2 regions of the Streptomyces sp. NPDC057002 genome follow, and region 2 is predicted to be linked to the other one. Evidence: riboswitches for the same ligand, from Rfam matches in the RefSeq annotation. Region 2 holds a riboswitch; the other holds the start of a gene.
The links. Region 2 has a riboswitch for S-adenosylmethionine ahead of ACFT32_RS40625 (aminotransferase class V-fold PLP-dependent enzyme). Riboswitches for the same ligand answer to the same signal wherever they lie in the genome.

Region 1: linked by a shared signal. The riboswitch ahead of thrC (threonine synthase) and the one ahead of ACFT32_RS40625 (aminotransferase class V-fold PLP-dependent enzyme) in region 2 are both predicted to bind S-adenosylmethionine.

The regions. Positions count from the first base shown of each region.
Region 1 covers NZ_JBHURZ010000006.1:138,813-145,385, reverse strand. The annotation lists gene groL (chaperonin GroEL) at 1-1,324, opposite strand, end outside; gene ACFT32_RS28870 (cold-shock protein) at 1,658-1,861, opposite strand; gene ACFT32_RS28865 (MoaD/ThiS family protein) at 2,310-2,585, opposite strand; gene thrC (threonine synthase) at 2,702-3,988, opposite strand; SAM riboswitch class I at 4,007-4,163, opposite strand; gene ACFT32_RS28855 (glucosyl-3-phosphoglycerate synthase) at 4,319-5,263, shown strand; gene ACFT32_RS28850 (trehalose-6-phosphate synthase) at 5,338-6,573, shown strand, end outside.
Region 2 covers NZ_JBHURZ010000012.1:16,993-23,565, forward strand. The annotation lists gene ACFT32_RS40610 (response regulator transcription factor) at 1-77, shown strand, start outside; gene ACFT32_RS40615 (SLC13 family permease) at 238-1,653, shown strand; gene ACFT32_RS40620 (glycerate kinase) at 1,663-2,856, shown strand; gene ACFT32_RS40625 (aminotransferase class V-fold PLP-dependent enzyme) at 2,811-4,193, opposite strand; SAM riboswitch class IV at 4,320-4,436, opposite strand; gene trpD (anthranilate phosphoribosyltransferase) at 4,510-5,574, opposite strand; gene ACFT32_RS40635 (cytochrome bc complex cytochrome b subunit) at 5,700-6,573, opposite strand, start outside.

The sequences.
Region 1 (6,573 bases), on a different contig from region 2:
GCTTGACGGCGTTGGCGCCGGTCGCCTCGTCACCCTCGAGGTCCAGCTTCTCGAAGACGGAAGCCGCCTGGATGAGCGCCACGCCACCACCGGCGACGATGCCCTCCTCGACGGCCGCCTTGGCGTTGCGCACGGCGTCCTCGATGCGGTGCTTGCGCTCCTTGAGCTCCACCTCGGTGGCGGCACCGGCCTTGATGACCGCGACACCGCCGGCGAGCTTCGCCAGGCGCTCCTGCAGCTTCTCGCGGTCGTAGTCCGAGTCGCTGTTCTCGATCTCGGCGCGGATCTGGTTGACGCGGCCGTTGACCTGGTCGGTCGAACCGGCACCGTCGACGATGGTCGTCTCGTCCTTGGTGATGACCACCTTGCGGGCCTTGCCCAGCAGGTCGAGCGTGGCGTTCTCCAGCTTGAGGCCGACCTCCTCGGAGATCACCTCGCCGCCGGTGAGGATGCCGATGTCCTGCAGCATCGCCTTGCGGCGGTCACCGAAGCCCGGGGCCTTGACGGCGACGGACTTGAAGGTGCCGCGGATCTTGTTGACGACCAGGGTCGACAGGGCCTCGCCCTCGACGTCCTCGGCGATGATCAGCAGCGGCTTGCCCGACTGCATGACCTTCTCCAGGAGCGGGAGCAGGTCCTTGACGTTCGAGATCTTGGAGTTCGCGATCAGGATGTACGGGTCGTCGAGGACGGCCTCCATACGCTCCATGTCGGTCGCGAAGTACGCCGAGATGTAGCCCTTGTCGAAGCGCATACCCTCGGTGAGCTCAAGCTCCAGACCGAAGGTCTGGGACTCCTCGACGGTGATGACGCCTTCCTTGCCGACCTTGTCCATCGCCTCGGCGATGAGCTCGCCGATCTGGGTGTCGGCGGCGGAGATGGAGGCCGTGGAAGCGATCTGCTCCTTGGTCTCGACGTCCTTCGCCTGCTCCAGCAGGGCGGCGGAGACGGCCTCGACGGCACGCTCGATGCCGCGCTTGAGGGCCATCGGGTTGGCGCCGGCGGCTACGTTGCGCAGGCCCTCCTTGACCAGGGCCTGGGCGAGAACGGTCGCGGTGGTCGTACCGTCACCGGCGACGTCGTCCGTCTTCTTGGCGACTTCCTTGACCAGCTCGGCGCCGATCTTCTCGTACGGGTCCTCGAGCTCGATCTCCTTGGCGATGGAGACACCATCGTTGGTGATCGTGGGGGCGCCCCACTTCTTCTCGAGGACGACGTTGCGGCCCTTGGGGCCGAGCGTCACCTTCACGGCGTCCGCGAGCTGGTTCATGCCGCGCTCGAGGCCGCGCCGCGCCTCCTCGTCGAACGCGATGATCTTGGCCATGTGAAGTGGTCCCTCCAGGACTGGGGGTGATTACTTCGGACCGCGCCCGCGCCCGCGACGGACGGCTCGCCAGCCTCGTGGTTCCTTCCCCACCCGGCCTGCGGGCCTCACCGACCCGGTCCTTACGTTGTCACTCTCACCTTCAGAGTGCTAACGCAATGATTAGCACTCGGGCATGGCGAGTGCAAGCGCCTCCCAGGGATCGGGCGGGCCGCTCAGCCACCCGCGAACGGCGCCCGGCAGGGCTTTCGAACAGGCCGAAGGGCCCGCACCCCGGGGGGTACGGGCCCTTCAGAGAAGACCTGCCGCTTGCGGTTTGTCGTGGTCGCGCGTTCAGGCAGCCACGCGAACCATGTCGGCCTGTGGGCCCTTCTGGCCCTGCGAGATCTCGAACTCGACCCGCTGGCCCTCTTCAAGGGTGCGGTACCCGTCCATCTGGATCGCGCTGTAGTGGACGAAAACATCCGCACCACCGTCGACCGCGATGAAGCCGTACCCCTTCTCCGCGTTGAACCACTTGACGGTGCCCTGAGCCATGCCTAACTCCCCTATTACTGGCCCTTGCACAGATCCGCACTTCGCGGATCCGGGTCAGACCTCACCCCCCACGGATTGGGGGCGTGCGCCGGAACGCGTCGACCGCGGCCGAATGTATCTGTCCAACTGCCCTCTGCAACAGGTCAATCGGACGAGAATTCCGGACGCGCAGGATCCGGAATGTGGGGAGAATTCGCCTGACTTCAGGGCAAGTCGGGCCACACAAAGGGAACAAAAGCCACGAAAGGCCCACACACTTTGGCTACATCTTGTCGGGCTCGCGGCAGGAATTCAGGGTGCCCGATCAGGGGACCGGGATCGCGTTCCCCAACTGTACCGCGCTCAACCACACAGAATTGCCCCCTCCGCTTCTCTCACGGAGGGGGCAATTCGATGAACGCTCAGTGACGGCCGTTACCGATGGTAATAATCAAGCCGGTCGACCGGTTCAGCCACCGGCGACGGCCGGAATGATCGACACACCGGCACCGTCCGGCGTCGCCGTCTCGAGACCCTGCTCGAACCGCACGTCGTCGTCATTGACATACACGTTGACGAACCGGCGCAGCTTGCCCTGGTCGTCCAGCACCCGGGCGGCGATCCCGGTGTGGTTCTTCTCCAGATCGGCGATGACCTCACCGAGGTTCGCGCCCTCGGCAGCGACCTCGGCCTGGCCGCCGGTGTAGGTACGCAGGATGGTGGGGATTCGAACGGTGACGCTCATGACTTCAAAACCTCCGGTTGGGAAGCGGACCTGCTTTCAGGGGCGCGGGGCTGTATCGATTTGCGGCTCCGCCGCGTGGGCGCGACCAGCCCCCACCGGCCCGCAGCGAACAACGATCAGACGAGACCCGCATCCCGGAACGAGTCCAGGTTGGGCCGGATGGTCGCGGTCAGCCCGGTCCCGGCCACCGCATCCAACGTCTTCAGACCATCGCCCGTGTTCAGCACCACGGTCGTCAGCGACGGGTCGAGGGCGCCGCTCTCGAGCAGCTTCTTCGTCACACCCACCGTCACCCCACCGGCGGTCTCCGCGAACACACCCTCGGTCCGGGCGAGCAGCTTGATCGCCTCGACGACCTGCTCGTCGTTCACGTCCTCCACCGCACCGCCCGTACGACGCGCGATGTCCAGCACGTACGGCCCGTCCGCCGGGTTGCCGATCGCCAGCGACTTGGCGATGGTGTCCGGCTTCTGCGGCCGTACGACGTCGTGCCCGGCCTTGAACGCCGTGGACACCGGCGAGCAGCCGAGCGCCTGAGCACCGAAGATCTTGTACGGCTTGTCCTCGACCAGACCGAGCTTGATCAGCTCCTGCAGACCCTTGTCGATCTTCGTGAGCTGCGAGCCGGAGGCGATCGGCACCACGAGCTGGTCCGGCAGCTGCCAGCCGAGCTGCTCGCAGATCTCGTACGCCAGCGTCTTGGAGCCCTCCGCGTAGTACGGCCGCAGGTTGACGTTGACGAAGCCCCAGCCCTCGCCGGCCGGGTCGCCGATCAGCTCGGAGCAGAAGCGGTTCACGTCGTCGTAGTTGCCCTCGATGCCGACGAGCTCGCCGCCGTAGATCGCGGCCATGACGACCTTGCCCTGTTCCAGGTCGTGCGGGATGAACACGCAGGAGCGGAAGCCGGCGCGGGCAGCGGCGGCACCCACCGCACCGGCGAGGTTGCCGGTGGAGGAGCAGGAGAGGGTGGTGAAGTCGAAGGCGCGCGCGGCCTCGATGGCCTGGGCGACGACGCGGTCCTTGAAGGAGTGCGTCGGGTTGCCGGAGTCGTCCTTGACGAAGAGCTTGCCGGCGTCGACGCCGAGCTCACGGGCCAGGTTGTCGGCCTTGACGAGCTTGGTCCAGCCGGGGTTGATGTTCGGCTTGTCCGCGACGTCGGCCGGGACCGGCAGCAGCGGGGCGTAGCGCCAGATGTTCGCGGGGCCCGCTTCGATGCGCTTGCGGAGCTCTTCGGTTTCGTAGGCCGAGAAGTCGTAGGCGATCTCCAGCGGGCCGAAACACTCCTCGCACGCGAAGACCGGGCCGAGGGGGACGCGGTGACCGCACTCGCGGCAGCTCAGCGCGGCGGCGGGGCCGAGGTCTACGGTGGATTCAGTGGTGCTTGCAACAGTCTGCGCAGCCATATGAGGCGAGGCCCTTTCTCCTCATCTTCCTCACGACGCATCTCGCCGTGAGACGGATTTGGCACCTTCCCGAGCCGGGAGCCTCGCGCATGGGGTCGACAGTGACCTACGAGTACCGACTGGAGGGTTGCCGGGGCTTCAACGGGCCGTATCCCTCTGCCCCTCTGGATGAGCTGTATTCGGTTGTCGACGTGGGTTGACCCCGGACATGCGATGGTCACCCGCGTTGTTCAAGACTGTAACCGACGACCAGGACAGTTGAGATAGTCGTCCGAACCGCGAGATGGCTCACAGTCCGTCCCGCCGAGAGTACGCAGAGGAGCCGCCACGGTGCTGGAAGAAGTCGAGCGCTGGCTGAGCACCCGTTCCTGGTCCGCGACCGATCGCCCCCTCCACCAGATACTGGCCGCCAAGCAGCGCACGGGCCAGACGGTCAGTGTCGTGCTGCCCGCGCTCAACGAGGAGGAGACGGTCGGCGACATCGCCGCCGTGATCCGCCACGACCTGATGCGGCAGGTGCCGCTCGTCGACGAGCTCGTCGTGGTCGACTCCGGCTCGACCGACCGGACGTCGGAGGTGGCCGCGGCCGCGGGCGCGACCGTGGTGCACCGGGACGGGATACTCCCGCGGCTGCCCGCGGTGCCCGGCAAGGGCGAGGTGCTGTGGCGCTCGCTGCTCGTCACCCGCGGGGACATCGTCTGCTTCGTCGACGCGGACCTGCGGGACTTCTCGTCCGACTTCGTCTCCGGGATCGTGGGCCCGCTGCTCACCGAGCCGGGCGTGGACCTGGTGAAGGCCATGTACGACCGTCCGCTGGGCGCGGCCGCCGGGCAGGGCGGCCGGGTCACCGAGCTGATGGCCAGGCCACTGCTCAACATGCACTGGCCGCAGCTGGCCGGCTTCGTGCAGCCGCTCGGCGGCGAGTACGCGGCCCGCCGCTCGCTGCTGGAGCAGCTGCCGTTCCCCGTCGGGTACGGCGTCGAGCTGGGCATGCTGGTCGACGCCCTGCACCTGGCGGGGCTCGACGCCCTCGCCCAGGTCGACGTCGGGGTGCGCAAGCACCGGCACCAGGACGGGCAGGCGCTGGGCCGGATGGCCGCCGCGATCTACCGCACGGCCCAGCTGAGGCTGGCCCGCGGGCATCTGATCCGGCCGTCCCTGACGCAGTTCGAGCGGGGCGGCGACGGCTTCGAGCCGCGGACGTACTCCGTGGACACCGAGGAGCGTCCGCCGATGGTGGAGATCGCCGAGTACCAGGCGCGGAAGGCCGCCTGACCGGGGCTGTTTTTCGGCCGGGCGGGTCAGGTCCGTACGTTTGAGCGTTTCCGGGCCGGGCTAGGTTGAGGGCTATGGCTTCTACGTACGGTGCTGCGCAGGTGCTGGTGGCCTCCAACCGCGGCCCGGTCTCCTACACGGTGGGCGAGGACGGTTCGCTGAACGCCAAACGCGGCGGCGGCGGGCTGGTCTCTGGGCTCTCCGCGATCGGCTCGGACGCGGACGCGCTCTGGGTCTGCTCGGCGCTGTCCGACGGCGACCGCGAGGCGGTCCGGCGCGGGGTCGGCGAGGACGGCGTGCGGATGCTGGACATCACGGCCGAGGTGCACGCCGACGCGTACAACGGCATCGCCAACTCGGTGCTGTGGTTCGTCCACCACATGCTGTACCAGACGCCGCTGGAGCCGGTCTTCGACGCGGAGTTCCGGCGGCAGTGGACGTCCTACGAGAGGTACAACCGGGCGTTCGCCGAGGCGCTGGCCGAGGAGGCGGCGCAGGGCGCGGCCGTCGTGGTGCAGGACTACCACCTGACGCTGGTGCCGGGCATGCTGCGCGAGCTGCGGCCGGACCTGAGGATCGGGCACTTCTCGCACACGCCGTGGGCGCCGCCCGAGTACTTCCGGATGCTGCCCGACGATGTGGCCGGGCAGGTGCTGCGCGGCATGCTGGGCGCGGACCGGCTGGGCTTTCTCACGCGGCGCTGGGCCGACGCGTTCGTCGAATGCGCCGAGCGGTTCGCCGGCGGACTCGGGGGCACGCGGGTCGGTGTGCACGGGCTGGGGGCCGACGCGGACTTCCTGCGGAAGCGGTCGCACGAGAAGGACGTCGAGGAGCGGATGGCCGCGCTGCGGGAGCAGATCGGCGAGGGCCGCCGCACCATCGTCCGCGTCGACCGCACCGAGCTGTCGAAGAACATCGTGCGCGGCCTGCTGGCCTACCGCACGCTCCTCGACTCCCACGCGGAGTGGCGCGAGCGCGTGGTGCACGTGGCCTTCGCGTACCCCTCACGGCAGGACCTCGCCGTGTACCGCGACTACACGGCCGAGGTGCAGCGGCTGGCGGACGAGATCAACGAGCGGTACGGGACGCCGGGCTGGACTCCGGTCGTACTGCACGTCAAGGACGACTTCGCGCGCTCCCTGGCCGCGTACCGGCTGGCCGACGTCGCGCTCGTCAACCCCATCCGCGACGGCATGAACCTCGTCGCCAAGGAGATCCCGGTCGTCTCCGACGCGGGCTGCGCGCTGGTGCTGTCGCGGGAGGCCGGGGCGTACGAGGAGCTGGGCGAGGACGCGATCACGGTGAACCCG
Region 2 (6,573 bases):
ATGTGCGGACGCTGCGGAAGAAGCTGGGGGCGGAGCGGGTGGAGACGGTGCGGGGGATGGGTTACCGGGTGCCGTAGTGCCATGTGTGCGCCGTTGCCGGGTGCGGGCCGTCTGTGGCTGGTCGCGCCCACGCGGCGGAGCCGCACATCGATACAGCCCCGCGCCCCTGAAGGCGTGTGAAAGCTCCTTCATGTGAGGCTCATGGGCGGCTCACCACGATCGCCGAACCTCGATGACGTGACCCTGAATCCGCGCTCCACCACCGCCCTGTGCCTGGCGCTGTCGTTGTGCGCGCTGCTCGCGGTCCCCGGGAACTTCCCGGGACTCGGCGGCGACGCCCGTTTCACGCTCGCCGTGTTCGTGTTCGCGACCTGTGCGTGGATCGGGACGTCGATCGACGACACCTACATCGCGCTGGGCGCCGGACTCGCGCTCACGGTGACCGGGGTGATCAGCAGCGACACCCTGTTCGGCACGCTCGGCGATGCCACGGTGTGGCTGCTGATCTGCGCGTTCGTGCTGGCGGCCGCGGTGAGCCGGACCGGGCTCGCGGGCCGGGCGGCGGTGTTTCTGGTCAGCGGGGCACGCACCGTACGGCAGCTCGTGCACCTGACGACGGCCGCCTTGGTCGTCACGGCGTTCGCGGTGCCCGCCACCTCGGGCCGGGCCGCGCTCGCGCTGCCGGTGTTCCTCGCCCTCGCCAAGGTCCTCGCCGACCGGAAGCGACTGGTCGTGATGCTGGCGTTGCTGTTTCCGACCGTGATCCTTCTGTCGGCGGTGGCGACCCTGATCGGTGCGGGCGCGCATCTGATCACCGTGTCGGTGCTGTGGGAGACGACCGGGCAGCACATCGGCTTCGCGGAGTGGCTGCTGCTGGGTCTGCCGCTGGCCGTGGCCTCGTCCCATCTGGCGGCCGAGCTGGTGATGCTGACGACGACCCGGCGGGCGGACCGCCGCGGCCCGGTCAGCATCACCCCGGAGCAGATCCAGGAGCACAGCGAGCAGCCGGTGACCGGCCCCTGGAGCCAGGCCGAGAAGCGCTGCGCCCTGCTCCTCGCCACGGTGGTGCTGCTGTGGTGCAGTGAGCCGCTGCACCGGGTGCCGCCCGCGCTGGTCGCGCTGATCGGCGCCGTCATCGCCTCCTCCCCCGCCCTCGGCACCGTCCGTCTGAAGGACGCGCTGAAGACCGTCCCCTGGTCGCTGCTGCTGTTCATGGCGGCGACGATGGCGATGGGCGTCGCGCTCGCCGACTCGGGAGCGGCGAAGTGGCTGGTCTCGGGGCTGCCGACGGGCGAGGCGCCGGTGGTGTTCCTGGCGATCGTGATCGCCGTCAGTACGGCGGCCCACCTGGTCCTGCAGTCCCGCTCGGCCCGCTCGTCGGTCCTGGTCCCGCTAGTGGTGACCGCTGCCGTCGGCGTCGGGGTCAACCCGGTCGCCGCCGCGCTCGCCTCCACCGCCGCCGCGGGCTTCTGCCACACCCTGCCCGCCTCGGCCAAGCCGGTCACGCTCTTCGCGCAGATCCCCGGCACGCCCACCTACACCCCGCGCGACCTGCTGCGGCTGTCCGCGTTCCTGGCGCCGCTGACCGCCGCCCTCGTCCTGCTCTTCGCCGTCGCGGTGTGGCCGCTGCTCGGCGTGTCCGTCACCCGTTGAGGAGTCCTCATGCTGACCCGTGTCGTCGTAGCCCCCAGCGGCTTCAAGGAGTCCCTGTCCGCGGAGGCGGCGGCCGACGCCATCGCCGCCGGTGTCCGCCGTGTCCTGCCCGACGCCGAGATCGACCTGGTTCCGCTGGTGGACGGCGGCGAGGGCACGGCCGTCTCCCTGGCCGCCGCGACCGGCGGCCGGCTCGTCACCGTTCCCGCCACCGGCCCCGTCGGGGAGACCATCGGCGCCCATTTCGCCCTGCTGGGCTCAGGGGACACGGCGGTGGTGGAGATGGCGGCGGTCGCGGGCCTCTCCCTCGTCCCGCGCGACCTGCGCGACCCGGGCGCCACCACGACCTACGGCGTCGGCGAGCTGATCCGCTCCGCGCTCGACCTGGGCGTGCGGCGGATCCTCGTCGGCTGCGGCGACTCGGGCACCTCGGACGGCGGCGCGGGCGCGCTCCAGGCGCTCGGGGCCCGGCTCCTGGACGAGGAGGGCCGGGAACTGCCGTACGGAGGAGCCGCGTTGGCGCGTCTGCACCGCATCGATCCGCGGGGCCTGGACTCCCGGCTGGCGGAGGTGGAGCTGCTCGTGGCCTGCAACCCCTACAACGTGCTGTGCGGGGAGCGGGGCGTCGCCCGGGTCTTCGGCCCGCAGAAGGGCGCGACGCCGGCCCAGGTCGAGGAGCTGTCGGCCGGCCTGGAGAACTGGGCCTTCGTCCTCACCCGCGATGTCGCCGTCCCGGACACGAACCTCCGCCACGGTCCCGGAACGGGGGCCTCCGGCGGTCTGGGAGCCGGCCTCGCCGCCCTCGGCGCCCGGCTTCTCCCTCGCTTCGACGTGCTGCTCGACCATCTCGACCTGGACGCCAGGCTGGCCCGCGCCGACCTGGTCGTCACCGCCGAGGGCGCCCTGGACCACCAGACACCGCGCGGCAAGGTCCCGGCCGAGGTGGCCCGCCGGGCCAAGCTCCACGGCCGCCCGGTCCTGGCCCTCGCGGGCACGCTCGGCGAGGGCGCGCACGAGGTGCCGGGCGTGGACGCCTTCAGCGGCATCCTGCCGGCGCCGATGGCCCTGGCGGAGGCCCTGGTGCGGGCCTCCGAACTCCTCACGGACGCGACCGAACGCGCCCTGCGGATGATCCTGCTGGGCGCCCGGCTACCGGCTCACGCGGAGGTGTCCGGGACGCAACGGCCGTCCTCCGTACGGTAGTTCCACCGCGCGCCGTCCTGGACCAGCTCCTTGACGGCGCTGACGAACCGCTCGACGTGCTCGTCGGGCGTGCCCGCGCCGAAGCTCACGCGGATGGCGTTGAGGGACTTCTCGCCGGGAGCCGCCTCCGGTGCGCCGCACTCGCCCTGGGTCTGCGGGTCGCTGCCCAGCAGGGTCCGCAGGAGGGGGTGGGCGCAGAACAGCCCGTCCCGCACCCCGATGCCGTACTCGGCGGAGAGGGCGGCGGCGAAGTGGGAGCTGTTCCAGCCCTCGACGACGAAGGAGATGACGCCGACACGCGGGGCGTCATCGCCGAAGAGGGAGAGGATCCGGACCTCCGGCACCTCGGCGAGGCCCGTACGCACCTTCTCGATCAGGTACTGCTCGCGCGCGACCAGGTTGTCGAACCCGGCCTCGGTGAGCGCCGTGCAGGCGGAGGCGATGGAGTAGGCGCCGATGACGTTCGGGGAGCCCGCCTCGTGCCGGGCGGCGCTCTCGTGCCACTCCACGTCTACGCCGCCGTCCGTACGCCGCGCCACCTTCCGCGAGGCACCGCCGCCGGCGAGGTAGGGGTCCGCCGCACGCAGCCAGTCGGCCCGGCCGGCCAGGACGCCGGAGCCGAAGGGCGCGTACAGCTTGTGCCCGGAGAAGGCGACCCAGTCGACGTCGAGGTCCGCGACGGACACCGGGTGGTGCGGGGCCAGTTGGGCGGCGTCCAGCACGATCCGGGCGCCATGGGCGTGCGCGGCCGCCGCGAGCTCCCGTACGGGCCACAGCTCGCCGGTGACGTTCGAGGCGCCGGTGACGCAGACGAGGGCCGGCCCGTAGCCCCCCTCGATCGACACAGTCCGGTCGGCGAGGGCGCGCTCCAGGGTCTCGACGGCCTGGCGCGGGCTGCTCGGGGCGTCGAGGTAGGTGACGTGCGTGTTCCGCCACGGCAGCAGGGAGGCGTGGTGCTCGGTCTCGAAGACGAAGACCTGGCAGTCGGCCGGGAGCGCGGCGGCGAGGAGGTTCAGGGAGTCGGTGGTGGACCGGGTGAACACCACCTGGTCACCGTCCCGGCAGCCGAGGAACTCCGCGACGGTCCGCCGGGCGTTCTCGAAGAGGTCGGTCGACAGCTGGGACAGGTACCCGGCACCGCGGTGGACGCTGCCGTAGTACGGCGCGTAGGCGGCCACGTCGTCCCAGACGCGCTGGAGCGCCGGGGCGCTGGCGGCGTAGTCGAGCGCGGCGTAGGTGACCTCGCCCCCGGTCACGAGCGGCACGGTGACATCCCGGCCGAGAACGGGCAGCGAGGCACAAACGGACTGGTCGGCGGCAGCGGTGGAGACGGACATGGCGGAACTCCCGTGAGAGACAGGGGTGAGAGAAAAGGGCTGTGCGGAGGCGGGGCTCTGCGGCCCTATCGCATTCGCTTGCTCACGGAAGACTCCTCGACGACCAGGACCCCTGGTATCGCGAGGGGTCCGCGCTTGCCGTAGACCTCGCTGCCTACGGCCTGGTCTTCACCCGGGGCACCCCGCCACGGACGGAGGGTTGCCGGACAGTCGGCCGGGGCCTCATGACTGTCACTCATGACCTGATCAGGAAAGTACGTGAAGTGATCGCGGTCCCGCAACTCGTGTCCGCATCGCGGGACCGCGCTCACCTCGGTTACGCGTTGCTGGCAGCCACCCAGCGCTCCAGGGTCCGCTTCGCCGCCCCCGAGTCGATCGACTCCGCCGCCTTCGCCATCCCGGCACGGATCTGGTCGGCCAGCGGTGCCACCGTCGGCTCCAGAGCCACCAGCGCCGCCGCCGAGTTCAGCACGACCGCGTCGCGGACCGGGCCGGTCTCGCCCTCCAGCAGGCGGCGGGCGACCTCGGCGTTGTAGGAGGCGTCCGCGCCGCGCAGGGCCTCCACGGGGACCAGTTCGAGGCCCACGTCGCGCGGGTCGAAGGGCTCCTCGGTCACCTTGCCGTCCCGGACGATCCACACCCGGGACGTGGCCGTGGTGGTCAGTTCGTCCAGGCCGTCGTCGCCGCGGAAGACCAGGGACGAGTTGCCGCGCTCGGCGAAGACGCCCGCGACGATCGGCGCCATGCGCGGGTCCGCCACACCGACGGCCTGTGCCCGCACCTTCGCGGGGTTGGTCAGCGGACCGAGGACGTTGAAGATCGTGCGGACCCCCAACTGGCCACGGGCCGCTCCCGCATGCCGCATCGCGGGGTGGAACTTCGCCGCGAAGCAGAAGGTGATCCCGGCCTCCTCGGCGACCCCGGCCACCCGGTGCGTGGGCAGCTCCAGGTTGACGCCGAGCTTCTCCAGGACGTCCGACGCCCCGGACGCCGACGACGCGGCGCGATTGCCGTGCTTGACGACCTTCGCACCGGTGCCGGCGATGACGATGGCCGACATCGTGGAGATGTTGACGGTCTTCGCCCCGTCGCCGCCCGTGCCGACGATGTCGACGGCCGGGCCCGGCACCTCGATCACGTTCGCGTGCTCGTACATCGCCCGGACGAATCCGGCGATCTCCTCGACGGTCTCGCCCTTGGCGCGCAGCGCCACCACGAACCCGGCGATCTGCGCGTCCGTCGCCTCACCGCGCATGATCAGGTCCATCGCCCAGGCGGTGTCGTCGGCGGTCAGGTCCCGGCGGTCCAGCAGGCCGTTCAGCAGGGCGGGCCAGGAGCGGCCCGCCGCGGTGTCGCCTCCAGCGGGGGTCACAGCGCTCATAAGCCGCTCCTGGGTCCTCGTATGTCACGTAAAAGCAGTGGTCCCACCCTATCCAGCCCCGGGCACCGCGAAGGGCCCCGTCCGAACACCGGACGAGGCCCTTCTGTGGCGTGGCGAAGCAGCGATCAGTGGTGGCCGTGGCCGCTCGTGATCTCCCGGTACTCCTCGGCGGTGGGCTTCGGGATCTGGGCCCCCTCGCCGTAGTAGGACTCGCTGAGCTTGGCGCGCAGCTTCTCGGAGCCCTTCACCTTGCGCTCGACACCGTTCTCGTCGGTCGTCGGACCGATCTCGGCCGGCTGGTACTGGTCGTGCGCCGTGAGCGTGTACATCTGCTCCTGGCTGAGCGGCTCGTGCACCTCGATGAACTCACCGTGCGGCAGGCGCTTGATGATGCCCGACTCGCGGCCGTGCAGCACCTTCTCCTTGTCCCTGCGCTGAAGGCCGAGGCAGATGCGCTTGGTGACGATGAACGCGAGGACCGGTCCGAGGAAGAACCCGATCCGGACGAACCAGGTGACCGAGTTGATCGACAGATGGAAGTGCGTGGCGACGATGTCGTTGCCACCGCCGATCAGCATGATGATGTAGCCGGTGACCCACGCGACACCGACACCGGTACGGGTCGGGGCGTTGCGCGGCCGGTCCAGGATGTGGTGCTCGCGCTTGTCCCCGGTGACCCACGACTCGATGAACGGGTAGAGGGCGATGATCCCGAGGAAGACACCGAACAACACCAGTGGGATGAACACGCCCAGGACCAGCGTGTGGCCCCAGAAGTTGACCTCCCAGCCCGGCATCGCGCGGATCAGGCCCTCGGCGAAGCCCATGTACCAGTCGGGCTGGGCACCGGTCGACACCTGGTCGGGACGGTAGGGGCCCAGGACCCAGATCGGGTTGATCGTCGCGATGCCGGCGAGGGCCGAGATGACACCGAAGACCAGGAAGAAGAAGCCTCCGGCCTTGGCCATGTAGACCGGCAGCAGCGGCATGCCGACGACG